3 regions of the Tsukamurella sp. NPDC003166 genome follow, and region 2 is predicted to be linked to each of the others. Evidence: predicted binding sites of a transcription regulator. Region 2 holds the regulator's gene; each other region holds the start of a gene.
What was found. The regulator LexA, encoded in region 2, represses DNA repair genes until DNA is damaged. The targets are predictions, from matches to a motif close to CGAACANNTGTTCG.
Positions count from the first base shown of each region.

Region 1: the regulator LexA is predicted to act here: its motif matches at 2,259-2,272, upstream of ruvC (crossover junction endodeoxyribonuclease RuvC).
Region 3: the regulator LexA is predicted to act here: its motif matches at 2,287-2,300, upstream of ABZX10_RS17705 (DUF222 domain-containing protein).

Region 1 is NZ_JBEXNL010000011.1:71,951-76,241, forward strand. Features, by position in the region: gene ABZX10_RS14065 (YebC/PmpR family DNA-binding transcriptional regulator) at 1-349, shown strand, start outside; gene ABZX10_RS14070 (VanW family protein) at 431-2,131, shown strand; gene ruvC (crossover junction endodeoxyribonuclease RuvC) at 2,302-2,889, shown strand; gene ruvA (Holliday junction branch migration protein RuvA) at 2,886-3,485, shown strand; gene ruvB (Holliday junction branch migration DNA helicase RuvB) at 3,550-4,291, shown strand, end outside.
Region 2 is NZ_JBEXNL010000016.1:56,720-61,010, forward strand. Features, by position in the region: gene hrpA (ATP-dependent RNA helicase HrpA) at 1-22, shown strand, start outside; gene nrdR (transcriptional regulator NrdR) at 33-506, opposite strand; gene ABZX10_RS17345 (LysM peptidoglycan-binding domain-containing protein) at 721-1,356, opposite strand; gene lexA (transcriptional repressor LexA) at 1,614-2,324, shown strand; gene ABZX10_RS17355 (DMT family transporter) at 2,308-3,237, opposite strand; gene ABZX10_RS17360 (LysR family transcriptional regulator) at 3,318-4,157, shown strand; gene ABZX10_RS17365 (acyl-CoA dehydrogenase) at 4,154-4,291, opposite strand, start outside.
Region 3 is NZ_JBEXNL010000017.1:19,151-23,441, reverse strand. Features, by position in the region: gene glgB (1,4-alpha-glucan branching protein GlgB) at 1-928, shown strand, start outside; gene ABZX10_RS17715 (MBL fold metallo-hydrolase) at 928-1,668, shown strand; gene ABZX10_RS17710 (lipoprotein LpqH) at 1,655-2,104, opposite strand; gene ABZX10_RS17705 (DUF222 domain-containing protein) at 2,309-4,288, shown strand.

The DNA.
Region 1 (4,291 bases), on a different contig from region 2:
GCGCAAGGGCATCGTCACGCTCGACAAGAACGACCAGTCCGAGGACGACGTGCTCATGGCCGTGCTGGACGCGGGCGCCGAGGAGATCAGCGACCTGGGCGAGCAGTTCGAGATCATCGCCGAGCCGACCGATCTGGTGGCCGTGCGCACCGCGCTGCAGGAGGCCGGTTTCGACTACGACTCCGCCGAGTCCGGCTTCCGCGCCTCGGTCGAGGTGCCCGTCGACGTGGACGGCGCGCGCAAGGTGTTCAAGCTGGTCGACGCACTGGAGGACAGCGACGACGTGCAGAACGTGTACACCAATGTCGACATCTCCGACGAGGTCCTGGCGGAGCTCGAGGAGGACTGATCGTTCTCGCCGCGGGCACAGGATTGACGTATCGCATCGGGTCTACTGCTCGGTAATAATGCGTCAGGATATTCTCAGGTTGTGACTCGCACCCGAACGGCGCTGCGCCGTGCTCCGGCACTCGCCCTGGTGGCCGCCCTGCTGCTCGGCGCCGGTGGGGCCGCCGTCTGGGAGACGGGCCGGGCGGAGACCGTGCACGGGGCGACGGCCATCGGCGTCGGCTTCGGCGCCCTGGGCCGGGACGATGCCGCCGCCCGGCTGGCGGAGGCGGCCCGCCGCGCGGACGCCGAGCCGGTGACGCTGCGCACCGACAAGGGCACCGTCCGGCTCACGCCCGCGGAGCTCGGGCTGACGATGGACGTGCCCGGCACGGTGCAGCGCGCGATCGACCAGCGATCGCCGCTGCGCGATCTGGTGGGTCTCGTCAGCGCGCGGCACGTGCATCCGGCGTCGATCATCGACCGCGCGGTGTTCGACGCGGCGCTCGCCAAGGTGAGCGGCTCGCTCACTGAGGCGGCCGCCGACGGCGCCGTCGTCTACCGGTCCGGCAGGCCCGTGGCCGTCGAGCCCAAGGCCGGCGACCGGATCGACCCGGCGCACGCCGCGGCAGCCGTCGCCGCGGCCTGGCCGGACAGCACCGACATCGTGCTCCCCACGGAGAAGGTGACCCCGACTGTCTCGTCGGACGCCGTGCACAAGGTCGTGACCGGTGCGGCGGCGCAGGCCGTCGCCGCCGAGGTCGTGCTCCGCCGGGACGGCTCCGGGCAGACGCCCGCGGGCACCGTCGGGCGGGTGTCCGGTGCCGACATCGGCACGTTCCTGTCGTTCCAGCCCGACGGCGCGGGCAATCTCGCGCCGAAGGTCGACCGGGAGGCCGCGAAGAAGCTGCTCGGCACGCGGCTCGAGTCGGCGGTCGCGAAGCCGAAGGACGCCGGGTTCAGCGTCGCGAGTGGCACGCCGACGGTGACCGACGCGGTCCCGGGCCGTGAGGTGGTGTGGGATCCCACGATCGACGCGGTGTCCAAGGCGGTCGTCGAGCAGTCGACGCAGGGCCGCACGGCGACGGCGCAGTTCAAGACCGTCGAGCCCAAGCTCACGACCGCGCGCGCGAAGGAGCTCGGCGTGCGGGAGGTGGTCAGCGAGTTCTCGACCGGCGGCTTCAGCGACGCCTCCGGCGTGAACATCCGGCGGGTGGCGCAGCAGGTGAACGGCGCGGTGGTCCTGCCCGGGGAGACCTTCTCGCTGAACGGCTACACCGGTCCCCGCGGCACGGCGCAGGGCTACGTCGAATCGGGGATCATCAACAACGGGCGCCCCGATAAGGCCGTGGGCGGCGGCATCTCGCAGTTCGCGACTACGCTGTACAACGCCGCGTACTTCGCCGGCCTCGAGGACGCCGGCCACACCGAGCACAGCTACTACATCTCGCGGTACCCCGAGGCGCGGGAGGCCACCGTGTTCGAGGGCGCGATCGACCTGCAGTTCCGCAACGACACGCCGTACGGCATTGTGATCGAGGCGAGCGGCGGCGCGTCGTCGGTGTCGGTGCGGATGTGGAGCACCAAGACCCGCGAGGTGTCCTCGAGCACCGGCTCGCGCACCCTGCCGACCGAGCCGCACACCATCCGGCTGCCGAAGGGGCCCCACTGCGTCGCGAGCACCGGCCAGCCGGGCTTCACGACCAGCAACACCCGGACGATCACGGACACCCGGACCGGCAACACCACGCGCCACACCCGCACCGTCAAGTACGACCCGGTGCCCACCGTCATCTGCGAGTAGACCGCACCCCGCCGCCGATTGAACACTGTTACTGCCCGCCGCGACCTGCGGTTTCACCGTTGGTAACAGTGTTCAATTGCGGGGGCGTGTTGGTCGGAACGCGCACGCACCATGCAAGGTATGCTCTCGAACAAAGGTTTGAGTGTTCGATGGAGCTCGGAGGTGCGGTCATGCGGGTGATGGGGGTGGACCCCGGGCTCACGCGCTGCGGCCTGTCGGTGGTCGAGACGGGGGTGGGCCGTAAGGTGACCGCGCTCGACGTCGACGTGGTCCGTACGCCGGCCGCGATGCCGCTGCCGGAGCGCCTGCTCGCGGTATGGACCGCCGCGGAGTTCTGGATGGACACGCACGAACCGGATGTGATCGCGGTCGAGCGGGTCTTCGCGCAGCACAACGTCTCCACCGCGATGGGGACGGCGCAGGCGGGCGGCGTCGTCGCGCTGGCCGCCGCGCGCCGGGGGATCGACGTGCACTTCCACACCCCGTCGGAGGTGAAGGCGGCCGTCACGGGCAACGGAAACGCGGGCAAGGCCCAGGTCACGGCGATGATCACCCGGATCCTCGGCCTGCAGAAGGCGCCCGAGCCCGCGGACGCCGCCGACGCGCTCGCGCTGGCGGTCTGCCACAGCTGGCGGGCGCCGATGATCGCGCGGATGGCGGAGGCCGAGCGCAAGGCGGCCGAACAGAAGAAGATGTTCGAGCAGCGGCTCGCGGCGCAGCGCCGCGCGGCCGCGAAGGTGACAGGGGGAGTGCGATGATCGCGTCGCTGCGCGGCGAGGTCCGGCACATCGGTCTCGACCACGTCGTGATCGAGTGCGCCGGCGTGGGTTACAAGGTGCTCGTCGCCCCGAACACCGCCGGCACCCTGACCAGGGGGAGTGAGGGCTTCCTGCTCACCTCGATGGTGGTCCGGGAGGACTCGCAGACACTGTACGGCTTCACCGACGGCCCGCAGCAGGAGCTGTTCCACCTGCTCCAGACGGTGCAGGGCGTCGGCCCCCGGCTCGCCATGGCGGCGATCGCCGTGTTGGACCCGGCACAGATGCAGACGGCGATCGCGTCCGGCGACCTGAAGACCCTGTGCCTGATCCCCGGCATCGGCAAGCGCGTCGCCGAACGGATCCACATCGAGCTCAAGGACAAGGTCTCCGCGGCACCGTCGGACGACTCCGGCCCGGCGGGTTCGGCGGTGCCGGTCGGCGGCGTCGCGCAGCAGCTGATCGACGCGCTCGAGGGGCTCGGGTTCACGCCGAAGCAGGCCGAACCCGCGGTCACGGCCGCGGTCGAGGCGGGCGCGGGCAAGCCGGTGTCCGAGCTGCTGCGCGACGCGCTGAAGTCGCTGGGACGCGGCTGACGTGCAGTACGACGAGGGCGTCGACGGCCAGTTCGGCAGCGAGTTCGAGGACGTCGAGGGCGTCATGGGGCCGTCGGCGCTCGCCGGCGACGACACCGAGTCGCTGCGGCCGAAGTCGCTCGACGAGTTCATCGGCCAGCCGAAGGTCCGGGAGCAACTGCAGCTGGTGCTGCACGGCGCGAAGCTCCGCGGCGGCACGCCCGATCACATCCTGCTCTCCGGTCCGCCAGGTCTGGGCAAGACCAGTCTCGCGATGATCATCGCCGCGGAGCTCGGCACCGCGCTGCGGGTGACCTCCGGCCCCGCGCTGGAGCGCGCCGGAGACCTCGCCGCAATGCTGTCGAACCTGGTCGAGGGCGATGTGCTGTTCATCGACGAGATCCACCGCATGGCGCGGCCCGCGGAGGAGATGCTCTACCTCGCGATGGAGGACTTCCGGGTGGACGTCGTGGTCGGCAAGGGGCCGGGCGCCACGTCCATCCCGCTCGACGTCGCGCCGTTCACCCTGGTCGGCGCCACCACCCGGTCCGGCGCGCTCACCGGCCCGCTGCGCGACCGGTTCGGTTTCACGGCGCACATGGATTTCTACGAGACCGCGGACCTGATCCAGGTCATCGAGCGCAGCGCGAAGATCCTCGGCATCACCATCGAGCGCGAGGCCGCGGCCGAGATCGGCAGCCGCAGCCGCGGAACGCCCCGCATCGCGAACCGCCTCCTGCGCCGCGTCCGCGACTTCGCCGATGTCCGCGCCGATGGTGTCGTCACCGTCGAGGTGGCGCGCGGGGCGCTCAAGGTCTACGACGTCG
Region 2 (4,291 bases):
CGCGATCGCGGCCCTGACCTGACCTGACCGCGCTACGCGGCGTCGGTCGGGTCCGCGGCGGCGGCGCGGGTACGGAGGTCGCGGATCGCGGCCTCGAAGTCCTCGATGGACGAGAAGCCCTGGTAGACCGATGCGAAGCGCAGGTAGGCCACCTCGTCGAGATCGCGCAGCGGGCCGAGGATGGCCAAGCCCACCTCGTTGGCGGGGACCTCGGCGACGCCGGTGGCCCGAATCGCCTCCTCGACCTGCTGGGCGAGCTTGTGCAGATCGTCCTCGGCGACGTCCCTGCCCTGGCACGCCCGGCGCACGCCCTTCACGACCTTCTCGCGGCTGAAGGGCTCGGTGACGCCGTTGCGCTTGACCACCGCCATGACCGCGCTCTCGACCGTGGTGAACCGGCGTCCGCACGCGTTGCACGAGCGGCGCCGACGGATGCCCTGCCCGTCGTCGAACACCCGCGAATCGACCACACGGGTGTCCTCGTTCTTGCAGAACGGGCAATGCATGGGTTCACCTCCCGCGCGGGTGCGCTCGGATGTACGGCGAGGCAACTGCAGCACCGTGGCCCCTGCCACGGCCGTGCCCCGCGATCTCGACACCGAGAATACTCGGCGCGGCAACGGCACCACATTGTCGAGGTGCGCCACGCGCCCGCCCTGCCGGGAATCCACTATCGCCATCCGAGTGGTCATCCGCGTCTCCTTCACTCGTGCTGTGCCGTCAGTACCGCGGGGTGACCAGCGTCTGCCCCGCGTGGACCCGCCCGTCGCGGAGCCCGTTGATCTCCGAGATCTCCGCGACCACCGCGGCCTGCGCGCGATCGGGCGCGATCTCGCGGGCGATCTGCTCGAGGCTCTGGCCCGTCCGCACCGTGACGATCGACGTGAGCGCGGGCCGCACAGCACCGACCGGGGCCGGATCCGCCTGCTGCGCGCCGCCGAACAGGACCAGCAGGCCCACCAACGCGCCGACCGCGAACAGGAGGCACACGGCCAGGGACGGACCCGGGGTGCGCCGCGCGCAGCCGTCCACCCGCGAGACACCGCGAGGGGCACGACGGCCGACCGAACGCACGCGCGGACGTTCGACGGTGCGCCGCGCCGCCCCGCGGGCTCCGGTCACGCGGACCGCGCCGGGCACCGTTCGAACAGATCCCTCGGAAACGTCGTTCGACGGGGTGATCGATCCGGCCGACACCTCCTGCGAGCGGCTCCGGGCGAGCCGCGGCGACACGCCTCGCGCCCGGGTGGCGCCGCGCCGATCCGCAGCGGCGGAGCCGTGCCGCGCAAGCGCCTGCGCCTCCGAGGCGGGCTCCTGTGCTGCGGTGATGACATCCCGATCGATGATCGCGGTCATGATCTCTCCCTACGTCGGTAGCGGGTCCTTCTCGCTCACCTACAGGTCTATCGGAGGGGACTGACAAGTTTTTCCATCCAGCCCCACCAGTCACACCGGAGTGCGTGCATGTGTTCGAAAGAACTTCTGTTCGATTTCTACCACACCCCCGCCCCGAGCGGAAGACACGCGGGCAAATTTCTCGAACAAATGTTTGTCATCACCTACCGCCTCGACTACAGTGGATTGCAGAACCGAACGGGCGTGAGGAGCGGCACATGACAGAGGAACGACAGGTCCAGCATCGGGACAAGCGCTTCCGCGACGCGCAGGGCAATGTCTCGGAGGATCACCTCACGCGCCGGCAGAAACAGGTGCTCGAGGTCATCCGGCGGTCCGTGCGCGATCGCGGGTATCCGCCGAGCATCCGCGAGATCGGTGACGAGGTGGGCCTGACCTCCACCTCGTCGGTCGCTCATCAGCTGCGCACCCTGGAGCGCCTGGGCTTCCTCCACCGCGACCCGAACCGCCCGCGCGCGGTCAACGTGCAGGGCGCCGAGGAGCGTACGGCGCAGGTCATCCAGAAGGTCATGGAGGACGAGGACAGGATGCCCGAGCCGGCCTTCGTGCCGGTGCTGGGCCGCATCGCCGCGGGCGGCCCCATCCTCGCGGAGGAGGCGGTGGAGGAGATCTTCCCGCTGCCGCGCGAGCTGGTGGGCGAGGGCTCGCTGTTCCTCCTCAAGGTGGTCGGCGAATCGATGACCGACGCGGCGATCTGCGACGGGGACTGGGTGGTCGTCCGGCAGCAGTCCGTCGCCGAGAACGGTGACATCGTTGCCGCGATGCTCGACGGCGAGGCCACGGTGAAGACCTTCCGGCGCACGGGTCGCGACGTGTGGCTGATGCCGCACAACCCGGCGTTCGACCCGATCCACGGGAACGACGCGGTGATCCTCGGCAAGGTCGTCACGGTCATGCGGCGGATCTGAGCTCAGCCGGTTCCGAAGACGCCGGCTCGTCGACCTCAGGGTCGGGAGCCGGCGTTCGCCGTCCTCCGAGGGCGGCGATCGCGCACGCGGCGCCTCCGAGCGCGAGCCCGGCGACCGCGCCCGGATGCACGGGCTCGCCCAGTAGGACGAAGGCGAACATCGCGGAGACGGACGGGATGACCGCGAACAGCATCGCCGCGCCGCTCGCTCCGGCGAGCCCGATCACCCGGAGATAGAGCGTCGTGGCGGTCATCGAACTGAGCAGCACCATCAGCACGAGAACGACCGCGCCGCGGACCGGATCGATGACCGTCGCGCCGAACAGCAGCGCCAGCGCACCTGCGGGCACGGCCGCGATCAGCATGCCGACCGCGTTCCCAGCCAGCGGGTCCACGTCGCGGCAGAACCGCTGTTGGTAGACGCCGCCGACCGCGATGCCCACCAGCCCCAGAAGGGTGAAGCCGATACCCGCGCCGGCGTGCGCGAGGGCCGGCACCGTCGACCAGCACGCGGTGACGACCGCAGCGAGGCCCAGCCCCGCGGCCAGCGCCCGGCGGGCAGTGAGTCGCTCGCGCAACACGGCCCGCGCGACGAGGACGGTCAGCGCCGGGTTCACGCCGATGATGAGTGCCGCGACGCCGGCCGGCACCCCGGCCCGCAGGCCCAGGTAGCAACCGAGGAACTGCGTTGCTTGCGTGAGCAGCCCCACGACGAGCGCGTGTCCGAGAGACGTGCCCGTGGGCGGTCGCCGGCTCGTCCACCGCACGACGCCGAGCAGGAGCACGCCCGAGATCGCGAACCGCAGGAAGAGGAGGAGGAACGGACTCATCGCCGCGACGCCCAGCGCGCCGAGCGGATAGCCGAACGCGTACAGGACGATGACGGAGACGGCGAGCATCGGAGGGATTCTCATGGCTCCCATCGTCGAACGCGCAGGCAGTGCTCGTCCAACAATGATTGGCGATCATGATCGATCGAGGATATCGTTCGGTCATGTCCACACCGATCCTCGACATCGTCCCGCTGCGCAGCGTCGTCGCGATCGCGCGGTGCGGCGGGGTCCACCGCGCGGCCGAAGCGCTGCACCTGACGCAGTCGACGGTGAGCGCGCATCTACGCCGGCTGGAGAAGTCGACCGGCGGGACGATCGTGGAGAAGGCCGGTCGGGGCGTCCGGTTCACCGACCACGGCTCCCGCCTCCTGGCGCACGCTCAGACGATCCTCGACGCGCACGACGCCGCCGTCCACGAGCTGTCGTCACCGACCACCAGGACGCTGTCCGTCGCAGCCACGGAACACGGCGCCGACCGGCTCATCCCCGCGCTGAGCAAGGCCTTCGGCACCCTACCGGGCGGCTGGGCGGCGCACTTCCGCTTCGACCGCAGCGCGCAGGTCGCGAACGCGGTGGAGCGCGGGCTCGCCGACGTGTCGGTGTTCCTCGCCGCGGCGGACCACCCCGACGCCGTCGGGCCGATCCACCTGCACTGGTACGCGGCGCGCGAGTGGGCCGTCCCCGGGGACACGGTCCCGGTCCTGCTCTTCGACGAACCGTGCGTGCTCCGCTCCCCCGCGACGGATGCGCTGCGGCGCTCCGGGACCGACTACACGATCGCCGTCGAGGCGGCGAACCTCGCCGGGCTCTACTCGGCCGCCCGCACCGGCATCGGCGCGACCCTGCTGCCCGCGATCGACGCGACCGACGGACTGGTCCCCGTGGACGCGCTACCCGCCATCCCCGCGATCACGCTCGCGGTCACCGTCGGGCCGCGCGTACCGCCGACGGTCCGCGCGGCCGTGCGGCGCGCCGCCGCCACGCTCACGGCCCCCGACTAGCCGCCGACCGCCTCCGCATACCGGTGCAGGTGGTCGGTGGCGGAACCGAACTCGGTCTCGATCGCGGTGAGCCGCTTGAAGCAGTGACCGATCGCGAGCTCCTCGGTGAGCCCCATGCCGCCGTGCAGCTGCAC
Region 3 (4,291 bases), on a different contig from region 2:
GTACGGCGGCCGGGAGAACCTCGAGGCGGTGGAGTTCCTGCAGGAGATGAACGCCACGGTCCACAAGCTGTTCCCGGGCGTGGTCACGGTGGCCGAGGAGTCCACGAGCTGGCCCGGCGTCACCCGCCCGACGAACCTCGGCGGCCTCGGCTTCACCATGAAGTGGAACATGGGCTGGATGCACGACACCCTGGGCTATCTGGGGCGCGACCAGGTGCACCGCAACTTCCACCACCACGAGGTCACCTTCTCCCTGATGTACGCGTGGAGCGAGAACTTCGTGCTCCCCATCAGCCACGACGAGGTGGTGCACGGCAAGGGCACGCTGTGGACGCGCATGCCCGGCGACGCCCACACCAAGGCGTCCGGCGTCCGCGCCCTCCTCGCGTACATGTGGGGCCACCCGGGCAAGCAGCTGCTGTTCATGGGCCAGGAGTTCGGGCAGGTCCGGGAATGGTCCGAGGAGCGCTCGCTGGACTGGGACAGCCTCGACGGCTGGGAGGGCGAGCTGCACGCCGGGATCCAGGCGCTCACGCGGGATCTCAACGCGGCGTACCGCTCCCACCCGGCGCTGTGGAGCCAGGACACCACCCCGTCGGGCTACGAGTGGGTGGACGCGAACGACTCGCAGAACAACGTGCTGAGCTTCCTGCGCTGGGGCAGCGACGGTTCCGTGGTGCTGTGCCTGTACAACTTCTCCGGGCAGACGCACGAGCGCTACCGCGTGGGCGTCCCCTTCGCCGGCTCGTGGCGCGAGATCCTCAACACCGATTCCTCGGCATACGAGGGCACCGGTGCGGGCAACATGGGCGGCGTGAGCGCGGAGTCCCGCTCCTGGCACGGCCGCGAGGCCTCTGTCGAAGTCGTACTGGGCCCCAACTCGGCGGTGTGGCTGACCTTCGACGGGAAGCCCGCGGTCGAGGCCTGATGCGCGAGCTCGCGAGCGGCGTGTGGTTCGGGTCCGGGACGCACGTCAACTTCCTCGCCCTGGTCGACGGCGCCGAGGTCACGCTGATCGACGCGGGCTGGGCGGGCGACGTGGACCGCGTCGAGGCCGCGCTGGCGTCGATCGGCCGGCGCCCCGAGGACGTCCGCGCGATCCTCGTGACGCACGCGCACATCGACCACGTGGGCGGCGTCGCGAGACTGCACGAGCGCTACGGGACACCGGTTCTCGCGCACCCCGACGAGATCGCACACGCCCGCGGCGAGACGCACGAGCAGGCCGCGCCGCTCGACCTGCTGCCCATCGCCTGGCGCCCGCGCACGCTGCGGTGGATGGCCGATGTCGCGCGCGTCGGCGTGCTCGGCCACGTCGAGATGCCCTACGCCGAACCCTTTTCCGTGCGCGCGGCGGGCGCTCCGCTCGACCTGCCCGGCGCACCCGTACCGATCCCCTGCGCCGGCCACACCTCCGGGCACACCGCGTTCCTCCTGCCCGGCGGCGTCGTCGCCACCGGTGACGCCCTGGTGACCGGCCATCCGCTGTCGGGTTCGACGGGGCCGCAGCTCCTGCCCGGCTTCTTCAGCCACGACCTGCCGCGCACCGTCGACACCCTCGAGGCGATCGCAGCGCTCGACGCCGGCGTGCTGGCCCCCGGCCACGGCGAGCCGTGGCACGGGAGCCCCGCCGAGGCGGTCGCGCGGGCGCGCGTCAGCTACAGGTGACGACGATCTCGAAGGGCTTCTTGACGATCCCCGCCATCGGGTTGCTCAGGCTGCCGCCCTGCGCCGTGCCGGAGATCGTGTAGCGCTTACCGTCGACCTTGACGGTGGCCTCGCCGACACCGGGTCCGACGCCGAGGGCGTTCCCGTCGACGGTGAGGGCGACGGTCTCGACGGTGGGCGGGTTTCCGTCCTTGAGGGTGGCGCCGACGCCGCCGGAGGTGCCGCCGGCGCCGATGGCGATCCGGTCGCCCTGCTTGGTGCAGCCCACCTTGCTCAGGTCGACGCCGGTCAGTTCCTTCCCGTCGACCGTGACGGTGGTCTTGGCGTCCGTGCTCGCGGAATTCGAGTCGGACCCCTTGTCGGAGCCACCGCCGCACGCGACGAGTCCGATCGACGCGAACACGATCGCGGAAGTGAGGGCTAGGGTGCGATTCATAGCGGGCCTCCTTAGGCACGGAACCGATTTCGGGCGGTACGCCCGTCTGGAGGAAAGCACACGCGTCGAGTATTCGGTCGAGATCCGCCGGAGTTTTGCAGTGGCAATCCGGGGCTCGTCCGCGACGTGCACTGCCGCGATGCGCGTCTCGCTCTCTGTAGATCAATCATTGCGGCCCCATTCGAACACCTGTACCATTGAGTCATGGATCACACCGCCGCCCTGACGAGCATCCCGGAGGCACTGCTGCCTCCGCGGTTGGTCGGTGCCGTGGTGCCCTCGGTCGAGCTGGGCGAGGTGCTCGACGAGCAGCGGCGGGTCGAGAACAGGGCGTTCTGTCGAACGATGACGGCGACGTACGCCCTGTTCCGGGACCGATACGGCGAGCGCGAGTCGGCGTTCCTGTCGTCGGACATCGAGCAAGGGGCGGACTTCTACGCGCGACGGCAGGAGCTGTCGCTGGCGTACTCCTCGCTGAAGGCGGAGGTGATGGTCGCTCTGCGTCTCGGTCCCACCGCGGCCGAGACGGCGATCGACCAGGCGATCGGTTTCGTCGAACGGCTGCCGCGGGTGTTCGCGCTCATCGACGCGAACGTGATCTCTGCGCGCGGCGGGCAGGAGTCGCTGAGCCGGTGCCGCGCGCTGTCGACGGCACAGGCGCTCGAGTTCGACGAACGCCTCGCCGAGGTGCTCACGGCCGGCGCCGAGCAGCTGACCGCGATTCCCGCGCTGCGCGAAGCTGCGGACCGGATCGTGCACGACATCGACCCCGCGGCCGCGGAACGGCAGCGCAAGCAGGCTGAGGAGGACCGCACGTTCACCGTGCGGCCCGCGGACGACGGCATGGCGGTGGCCTACGCACTGCTCACCGCACACGAGATCCGGGAGCTCGAGTCCCGGGTCGACGAGGTCGCGGCAACGGTGTGCGACTGCGATCCGCGGTCGGCCTCCCAGCGGCGCGCCGACGCCTTCGTCATGCTCGTCCGCGGTTTCGTGACGCTGGGCTGCCGGTGCGCCCTCCCCGTGTGCCGGTTCGCCCCGATCCGGCATGCGGGTGAGTGCCAGGAGGATTCCGACGGTGCGCGCGTCATCGTCCGGTACCGCACCCTCATCCACGTCGTGATCAACGAGAAGACCCTCGCCGATCCCAGCGATACCGATGCCGCGTACCTGATCGGCCACGGCCCGATCACCGCCGAGCACGCCCGCGAGATCAGTCGCCGCAACGATGCCGTGATCCGCCCCTTCGGCCAGGAGCTCGACGACTCCCCCACCGCCGAGTCCGCGGCGGGCGTCGATCCCGAGGTGAGCGCAGACCCTGAATCAATTGAGCGGACACATGATCCGAGCACGTCGCCGGAGGCTGAGCTCGTTCCGGACCGCACCGCGGAACCGTTGTCGGGCTCGATGTACCGGTGGTCCGGAATCGACCTCGTGCGCCGTCGTCCGGTGGGGATCCTGCTCGCGTCACGCTGCCGCCGCGCCGCAGACGCGGACGGTGAGGCAGACACTCATGGCGCAGCGGATACCGCCACTCCCCCTCCGGCACATACTCGAGTCGCTCCGACTCGCTCCCCGCGAGCACTGAGCCCACGGGCACTGGTGATCGCGCAGGGCAGCGCGGGGTACCGGTTCTCGGCGGACCTGAAGCGGTACTTCCACATCCTGTTCCCCCGCTGCGTGTTCCCGATGTGCACGCGGCCGGCGGCACGCTGCCAGATCGACCACGCCCGCGAGTACGACCACCTCGACCCCGCCCGCGGCGGAGCCACTACTGCCGACAACGGCCAGCCCCTGTGCGTGCCCCACCATCAGCTGAAGACGGCGGGGATCTGGGTCGACTCCCACCTCGCCGACGGCCGCATCCTGTGGACGGGACCGAACGGTAGGCGGGTCGTCGTCGACCCGTCGGGCACGATCCTGGGTCTGTTCCCCGACCTGACCCGCATCACCTGGACGAATCCGTCGGCGGCACCGTCGAAGCCTCGGAGACCCGGCGGTCCCACCCGGCTGCAACGCGAACACGAACGGCGCGAACGGATCCGCGACCGGAATCTCGAGGAACTCGAACGCCGCACCCACCCCGACACGGTCAGTGCCGTCGAACGACGCCTCGCCGCGGTACTCGCCGGCGCAACTCCCGCGTCGCTCCCACCGCCCGACGACGAACCGCCGCCCTTCTGACCG